2 regions of the Roseburia yibonii genome follow, and region 2 is predicted to be linked to the other one. Evidence: a T-box and tRNA genes for the amino acid it is inferred to sense, from the RefSeq annotation. Region 2 holds a T-box; the other holds one or more tRNA genes.
The links. The T-box of region 2 lies ahead of metG (methionine--tRNA ligase). A T-box ahead of a tRNA ligase gene usually reads a tRNA of that ligase, here a tRNA-Met.
Positions count from the first base shown of each region.

Region 1: it has a tRNA-Met gene. The T-box ahead of metG (methionine--tRNA ligase) is inferred to sense a tRNA for this amino acid. The anticodon was not compared.

Region 1 covers NZ_JACOQH010000012.1:15,765-20,190, reverse strand. The annotation lists gene H8Z76_RS12850 (ABC transporter substrate-binding protein) at 1-76, opposite strand, end outside; gene H8Z76_RS13715 (DUF4190 domain-containing protein) at 206-1,051, opposite strand; gene H8Z76_RS12840 (RpnC/YadD family protein) at 1,290-2,294, opposite strand; tRNA gene H8Z76_RS12835 (tRNA-Met) at 2,577-2,650, opposite strand; tRNA gene H8Z76_RS12830 (tRNA-Val) at 2,674-2,746, opposite strand; gene H8Z76_RS12825 (P1 family peptidase) at 2,828-3,817, opposite strand; gene H8Z76_RS12820 (homocysteine S-methyltransferase family protein) at 3,841-4,426, opposite strand, start outside.
Region 2 covers NZ_JACOQH010000010.1:92,024-96,449, forward strand. The annotation lists gene H8Z76_RS12295 (TatD family hydrolase) at 1-606, opposite strand, end outside; gene metG (methionine--tRNA ligase) at 599-2,560, opposite strand; T-box leader at 2,628-2,883, opposite strand; gene H8Z76_RS12305 (zinc ribbon domain-containing protein) at 2,934-3,299, opposite strand; gene H8Z76_RS12310 (calcium/sodium antiporter) at 3,371-4,345, opposite strand; gene H8Z76_RS12315 (manganese efflux pump MntP) at 4,408-4,426, opposite strand, start outside.

The DNA.
Region 1 (4,426 bases), on a different contig from region 2:
GTCCCGCGCTTCCGCAGCCTCCAAGTAAAGTCACTGCCGCAAGCACTCCTGCCAGCCATCTGTTTCGTTTTTTCATGATATTTGCTCCTCATCCTTTGTTACTTTTTGTTTTGCCTGTAATTCCTATCGGGTTTGTAGGATTATATCATTTTTCCGGAGCAGATGTCAATTCAAAATCGGGTTGCTCTTTAAATTATACATAAACTTACCTTGGCGGATTGCATCTCGAACACGGTGTCAGTCCCATGGATTTTGCAGTCTCCAAACTCACCTCATGGTCACTTTTCGCCAGATACTGGCATCCCGCAGAATGATATTTCGATCCGGTATCCGTAATATGTACCGTAACGCCGCTTCCACTGTCAGCCGGTGCAGGTGCCGGCGCCGGATTACTGTCCGCATTGCTTACTGCCTGTCCCCCGTTTCCGGATGCATCTGAATTTCCACCGGTACTTCCGGAATTATCCACTGCCACAGCCGCATTTGACGATGCTGCCGCAACAGCTACCTCATTTTCCGCAGGTGCCCCGTCATTTTGCGTCTGCGTTCCATCTGCTTCCGGTGTATTTTCATTCGTTACTGCCTCAGGCTGTGCCGGTTTTTCCGTCTCTTTCTCAGATGCTTTCTCATTTGAAGCCTCTTCCTGCACCACTTCGGTCTCCGTCTGCTGCTCCGTCTCCATCTGTTCGGATACGATCTCAGACTGCGCTTCTTCTGTCTCCTGTTCAAGTTCAACCGGCTCTGCCGATGTCTCTGTCTCCACCACACACTCTGTTTCCGTCGCCGCATCTGCCGAAACTTCCGGTGCAGGATCTGTCCTCGCGACCGAAACTGCCATAATAACCGCAAACAGGATTCCTACCGCGCCGGTAATGATTCCCGCCACTGCCATGTGACGTTCTTTGTTATCTCTGCTTACTCCAAGAACCTTCACACCCAAAATGATCGCAATGATGGCTGCCGGCAGCCCAAGGAACATACAGCCAAAGATCAGCCCCACAATTCCTAATACCAGCGACCACACAGCAAATTTTTTCTGTTTTTCTTCCATAACTTCTTCTCCTTTGCTCTGTCAGATTTAAAACAAACTCCTACGATTTTATTATACCGCTGCCCAGGAATGCATCCCATCTGTATTTTTCCTACTTTTCCGACTGGGGTCTGTCCTATTTAAAAAAGCAGAATCTCTTTCCACGAAAAAAAGACCACCCACCCGGGATCCGTTTACTCTAATCTCGGATACGATGATCTCTTTTTTATTTCAGCTTTATATCGATAACTGCCGCTGTTTACAGCTGCTTCATCTGCTCATAAACTTTTTTCCAGTCATACTCCGGCGCAAAACTTTTCGCCTTTTCACAGATCTGTTCTACCCTGGAAACATCTTCCTCCAGTTCTTCCGCAATCACCTCCGGCGTTTTTCCTTTTTTCAGCTTTGTACAGATCAGCCGAAAAAGCAACTGTTCTTCCCCGACAAGCCTGCCTTCTTCTCTGCCTCGTTCGATTCCGACCGTCACTCCTTCTGTTCTGCCCTGCTCAATCCCGGCTGCTACGCCTTCCTCATAACTCTGCTGTCCCAGCTGACGCAGGGTCTCTTCCTCATCATATTCAAAGATACACATCTCTATGGCCTCCTCTCTGTATTTTAACAGGAAATCCCGCAGGATCCCTTCTCTGATGCAGGTATCCACCGTATGTTTCACCGCTTCTTCCCGTCCCATGCTCTTTTCACAGGTTCTGAGCCGGTCAACAAACTGCGCGTACTCAAGCAGCGTATGGCACTGTTCCATCAGCTCTTTATTCCTGCCAAGGTTGATATTTAACATCACGACCTTTAATTCCAGTGCCGGATCTTCCTCCGGGTTTATGAATGCATCGGACAGCTTTAACACCTGCCGCTCCGGCTGCATATCCCTTCCGTTATAGAACACGAAAAAGCGCGGTGTCGGTATCTTTACGAGCTGTCTCCCATAAATTGTCCGCCCACCACTCCAGCTTCGCAGCTCCTTTGCCACATAATGCAGGTTGCGGAGCGGGATATTCGGGTTATAGGTGCTCTGATGCTCATACAGATCCATGTAAAAATCCATGACGACCGCAAGGTCATTCTTCATGTTCATGTAAATGGCGTTTTCCAGTGTCACAACGGTAAGCGCCTCCGGATCGGTGTATGACGTGCCATTTACTGCATTATAAAGCCCGAGCAGCTCTTTTTTCTCGCGGAACACCATGCGGAACAACCGGTCTTTGTAACTGCGGTATACCTGATTTCCTGTTTCTTTTGTTTTGTCCATATTTTATTTTCCTCCTGTCGCCGCAGGAGCAGTTCTTCGAAAACCCCTGCTTTTTGATTGTGGAAAAAGCATGAATTTTCTGAAATAACAAGAATGTTTAGAACCGCCGGATGGCGGACAGACGGACTGTTGTCCGGATAGAAAATATGCTTTTATATATTTATCTTAGCACACGCCGATTCCGGGAACAAATTAAATTATTATAAACTCTTCATGTCCTCGTCACCAATACAAAAAGACCGGACAAAGCAAACTGCCTCATCCGGTCTTCTCTTTCTATAGTAGCGAGAGGGGGATTTGAACCCTCGACACTACGGGTATGAACCGTATGCTCTAGCCAACTGAGCTATCTCGCCATATTGATTACCTTGCGGTAAAATGGGACCTATAGGGCTCGAACCTATGACCCTCTGCTTGTAAGGCAGATGCTCTCCCAGCTGAGCTAAGATCCCATTTGCGGTCAAAATTCATCGACCGACTTAGTCATTATACTATCCAAAAAAAGTAAAGTCAATACCTGTTTCCCATATTTTTTACTTTTCCAGACGGACACAGTTTGCCAGATATTCCGCATCCGGTATTGCCGCATCACGTACCGCGCGCTCAATGGCCAGGGACATGACTTTCGCTGCAAGCGTTCCCGCCACATTGATATCCGCACGCACATTCCCCATAGAAACCGCATAGATCGTATCGCCATCCGCCATAGTTCCGACCGGATTTATGTTTCTCGCATAAGCGCAGCGCGCCATGGATGCGATCTTATTTGCCTCATCCTGTGCAAATCTTCCATTTGTCACGATCGCCCCGATCGTTGTATTTTCCTTATAAAAATCTGTAGGCTTTGCGATCTTAAGAAATTCCGCACAGGTATCAAGTTCCTTTGTGCGGTCCGGGCTCTTTAGCCCCGCGATCTTTTTCCCGGTCGTGGAATCAAAAATATCTCCGAATGCATTCACCACAACCACTGCTGCCATTTTCAGTTCCCCGACTTTAAGCGCCGCAATGCCAAGACCGGACTTCTCGGCACATTCCATACCGAACAGTTTTCCAACCGTTGCTCCACAGCCAGCACCCTCATTCCCACTCTTCGGCTCTTTTGCAGCCTCGGCATCCACGCAGGCATCATAGCCCATCTGCGCATCGGGGCGGATCGACGGATCTCCATATCCGAGATCATAAATGCAGGACTGGCACACAAGCGGCACTTTCGCAAACCTGGTGTCATAACCAATGCCATGCTCTTCCAGATAACGCATGACACCGGCAGCCGCTTCCAGACCATACGCCGAACCGCCGGAAAGAACAACTGCATGGATCGGATTGTTTGCCGTAAGCGGTGAAAGAAGCGGGGTTTCTCTGGACGCAGGTCCTCCACCGCTGATATCCACGCCTCCGGTCGCCGGCTGATCAAACAGCAGCACGGTCACGCCGGTTTTTCCCTTTTCACTCTTTGCCTGTCCGATCCGCAGTCCCTCAATATCCGTTGCCTTTATTTCTGTTGCTATTGTATCAATTTCCATGGTTTTTCCTTCTTTATCAAAAATTATTCCGCAAGCAGGCGTTCCACCAGCTTTACACATTCCGCCGCATCCTTTGAGTAACCGTCCGCACCAATCTCATCCGCAAAACTCGGGGTGATCGCAGCACCTCCGATAATGATCTTTCCCTTGTATCCCTTTTCCTGCGCCAGTTCCACGACATCCTTCATGCGCATCATCGTTGTTGTCATCAGCGCAGAAAGCCCGATCACTTTCGCATTTTCTTTCAATGCCGTATCCACGATAATGGAAGCCGCCACGTCTTTGCCGAGATCCAGTACCCTGTAACCGTAATTCTTTAACATCAGTACGACCAGGTTCTTCCCGATATCATGGATATCGCCCTCCACAGTCGCCATGACGATCGTCGCCATCTCCTCCTCGCTGCCGTCCCGGACAAGCATCGGCTCCAAATATTCAATCGCCATTTTCATCGCGTTTGCGCTTGCGATCAGCTGCGGCAGGAAATAAATCTGCTTGTCAAACAAAACACCGACCTCATTGATCGCAGGAATCAGATCTTCACTGATGATCGTATCCGGCACTTTTCCGGCATCCAGTTCTTTTTTTACCTCGCCTAAAATACCACCC
Region 2 (4,426 bases):
CCGCTCCAGCGGAATCTCTTCGACCACTGCCCGAAGCTTCTTCGCGTTCTTAAACGTCAGCACTCCGCCTACGCCGATATCATAGCCCATCTTCAGAAATTCACGCGCCATCTCTACCGAATAGGAGTAACAATGGATCACGCCCGGCATTTCACGCATCGGCGTTTCCTTTAAGATCTGCATGGTATCCTCTGCGGCATCCCTGGAGTGGATGATGACCGGAAGATCCTTCTCTTTTGCCAGTTCCAGCTGGCGTTTGAACCAGTAACGCTGATTCTCCTGCACCTGCGGCTCTTTATCCCAGTAATAGTCCAGTCCGATCTCCCCGACTGCCACCGCCTTTTTGTGCTCCGCAGCCTGCTCGATCGCCTTAAAATTTTCCTCGTTTAACTCTGTCACATCACTCGGATGCACCCCGACCGCCGCATAAATAAAGTCATACTGCTCCGCGAGGGCAATGCTCTTTTCCGTCGTCTCAAGACTGGAACCGACATTGATCACATATTCAATGTCATGTTCCGGCAGGGATGCAATAAATGCCTCCCTGTCCGCATCAAATTTTGCATCCTCATAATGCGCATGTGTCTCAAATATCTTACTATGCAATTTCCGCTCCTGACGGCATTGGTTTCTCAGAGGTCATAAGAGACAGATTTCCGTCCGCATCTTCTGCGCACAGCAGCATTCCTTCTGAAAGAACTCCTGCCAGTTTTGCCGGTTTTAAGTTTACAAGTACCATGACCTTTTTACCCACCATTTCTTCCGGGGTATAGTACTTATGGATGCCGGAAACGATCTGCTTTACGCTGCTTCCGACCTTTACCTTGGAGCAGAGCAGTTTTTTGGACTTCGGAACTGCCTCACACGCGATCACTTCTCCGATCTGGAACTGCAGTTTTTCAAAATCTTCAAAGGTGATCTCCGGTTTTGCCTCGATGTCGATTCCGCCTTCTTCGCCTGCGGCTGCTTCACTTTCCTCTTTCTTCGGATGAAGCTCTTCCACTTTCTTCATAACTTCTTCGATATCCAGACGCGCAAAGAGGATCTCCGGTGTCTCAGTCACTTGGGTTCCGCTTACATAATGACCGAAGGTACCCAGCTCATCAAACGGAATCTCCTTGGTATTTAACTGTGCGAAGATCTTTTCCGCTGTATCCGGCATAAAGCTCTTTAAGAGCGTTGCTCCCATGGTGATGCCCTCTACCAGGTTGTATAATACCGTCTCAAGACGCGGCTTGGTCGCATCATCCTTTGCAAGGATCCACGGCGTTGTCTCATCGATATATTTGTTGCAGCGCTTAAAAAGATTGAAGATTTCCGTGATCGCATCCGCTACACGAAGATCCGCCATCTTCTTCTCTACCTTTCCAACGGTCTCTGTCGCTACTTTCTTTAAGTCATCATCTACTGCTTCGCTCACCTTGGTATCCGTTACCACACCGCCAAAATACTTGTTGCTCATGGAGATGGTACGGTTTACAAGGTTTCCGAGCGTGTTCGCAAGATCAGAGTTAATTCTCTCTACTAAAAGATCCCAGGTGATCACACCGTCATTGTCAAATGGCATCTCATGCAGTACAAAATAGCGCACCGCGTCTACACCAAAGAAATCTACCAGTTCATCCGCATACAGGACATTTCCTTTTGATTTACTCATCTTGCCGTCTCCAAGCAACAGCCACGGATGTCCGAATACCTGCTTTGGCAGTGGCAGATCGAGTGCCATCAGAAAGATCGGCCAGTAGATCGTATGGAAACGGATAATGTCCTTTCCGATCAGATGAAGATCCGCCGGCCAGTTTTTATTAAACAGCTCCGAGGAATTGCCATCCGCGTCATATCCGATCTTGGTGATATAGTTTGTCAGCGCATCCAGCCATACATAAACGACATGCTTCGGATCAAAATCTACCGGGATTCCCCATTTAAAGGAAGTTCTGGATACACAAAGATCCTGAAGTCCCGGAAGCAGGAAATTGTTCATCATCTCATTTTTTCTGGAAACCGGCTGGATAAATTCCGGATGTGTATTGATGTGCTCGATCAGGCGATCCGCATACTTGCTCATTTTAAAGAAATATGCCTCCTCCTTTGCCGGCTTTACTTCACGGCCGCAATCCGGGCACTTTCCGTCCACTAACTGTGACTCTGTCCAGAAAGATTCACACGGTGTACAGTAAAGTCCCTCATAGGATCCCTTGTAAATGTCACCTTTATCGTAGAGCTTCTTAAAGATCTTCTGAACCTGTTTCTTGTGATCCGCGTCGGTAGTACGGATAAAATTATCATAGGAAGCATTCATCAGATCCCAGATCTTCTTTACCTCCGCAGATACCTGATCCACATATTCCTGCGGTGAGATTCCGGCTTCCTCTGCCTTTAACTCGATCTTCTGGCCATGCTCATCGGTTCCTGTCTGGAAATAGACATCATAGCCTTCCTGTCTTTTGTAACGCGCGATCGCATCTGCAAGCACGATCTCATAAGTATTCCCGATGTGCGGTTTGCCGGATGCGTATGCGATTGCAGTTGTCATATAAAATTTTCCTTTGTCTGCCATCTTTTTATCTCCTCTTTTTCTTATTGCTATATATAAAAAAACCGCCCTCACTTCCGGATCTTCCGGAAATGAAGACGGGATCAACCGTGTTACCACTTCACTTTACTCCTACCTCGCGGTAAAAGCCTCATCAGGTACAGCATCTGTTAAAAACGATGCGATACTCTCCGCTGTAACAGGCGGTCCTGTCAGAACTTATCCATCACGGTTCAGCCCTGCCACTCCAAAGCCATCTTCTATCTGCCTGCCTATACCCCGCTCTCAGCAATCCGGGACTCTCTGTCATATTTTTGCAGATATACTCTCTTTTTCAACGTGTTTACATTCGCTTTATTAAAACTATCACAGTCTTTTTCACTTGTCAACTTTTTACTCAGTCTTCAAAAAAGTCGTCCAGCTTTGTTCCGCAGCTTGCGCAGAAGCTTGCGTCCTCTGCAACTTCCGCTCCGCAGTTCGGACATTTCTTTGCTCCCTTTAAGTTCATAAGCTGTGTTTTCATATCTGATATCGCGCTTAAAGCCTCTTCAATGACGTTGCACTCTTCATAATCCAGAATGTCGTCATCCTTATGCGCTTCATAATATTTCTTTCCGATCAGCGCATACTGTTTCTCCACAAAGTCTTCCTTTGCGCGGATATCCATCTTTAATTTTGCCACACTTGAAAGTTCTTTTGCCTTCTCTGTTACATCTTTTCCGGCGCTCACGATCGTATCACCGATTTTTTCAAAAATTTCCATCAGGCATCTCTCCTTTACCAATTTTTTATATTATAGTCTCTTTTTCCCGGATTTTCAATCATTTTGCATGCCTAACGCTTGCAGATATATACCATATAAACCGCATAGACCAAAAGCATTACAATGCCTTCCCCGCGCGTGAGTTTCTTTTTGCTCTGCGCAAAGAACCATACTTCCAGGCTCATGAAAATGAGCAGTATGATATCTATGATATTTTCCCGGATAAACTGGATCGGGCTTATCGCAGCCGCGATTCCGAGTACAAACAGGATGTTAAAGATATTCGATCCGATCACATTTCCGAGTGCCATATCCACTTCGTTTTTGCGTGCCGCAACAATAGAAGTCACAAGTTCCGGCAAAGATGTTCCGAGTGCCACGATCGTAAGACCGATCAGCGTCTGGCTCAGGCCAAATTCTGCCGCAATCACGGATGCGCCGTTTACGACCGCGTCTCCGCCGAGTGCAATACCGATCGCTCCCACAACAATAAATACGATGCATTTCCATACCGGAAGGATCTCTACCTCATCCGCGATCTCCTGATCTTCCTGTTCCGCCGCCGTAATATCTCCGTCCCGTCTTGCCTTTAACGCGGATTTTACCATGATCACCAAAAATACCGCAAAGACCACGAGTAAAATGATTCCGTCCACTCTGCCAAGCGTCATTCCAAAATATCCGAGCACAAGTAACAGTCCCGCTACGATGATTGAAAACGGAAGGTCACGCTTTAACGTGTCTCTCTGTACTGCAAGCGGTGTAAAAAGCGCGCATACCCCACAGACGACCATCAGATTAAAAATATTTGAACCTACGGCATTGCTGACTGCCAGCGAATTGTTATTCGTAATCGATGCCGTCACACTGACTGCACACTCCGGCAGACTGGTTCCCATTGCAACGACCGTCATACCGATGATGATCGATGGTACCCGCAGACGCTTCGCCACACTTGCGCTTCCGTCTACGAAAAAGTCTGCCCCTTTGATCAAAAAAATAAAACCAACGATCAGTGTGATAATTGCCACGATCAATTCTCTCATTCCATTTCTCCTTTTCTCTTATTGGTTTTTGTGGATCTTCCCACAAACCGGTAAAATATTATTTACAATGCAAGGATACCC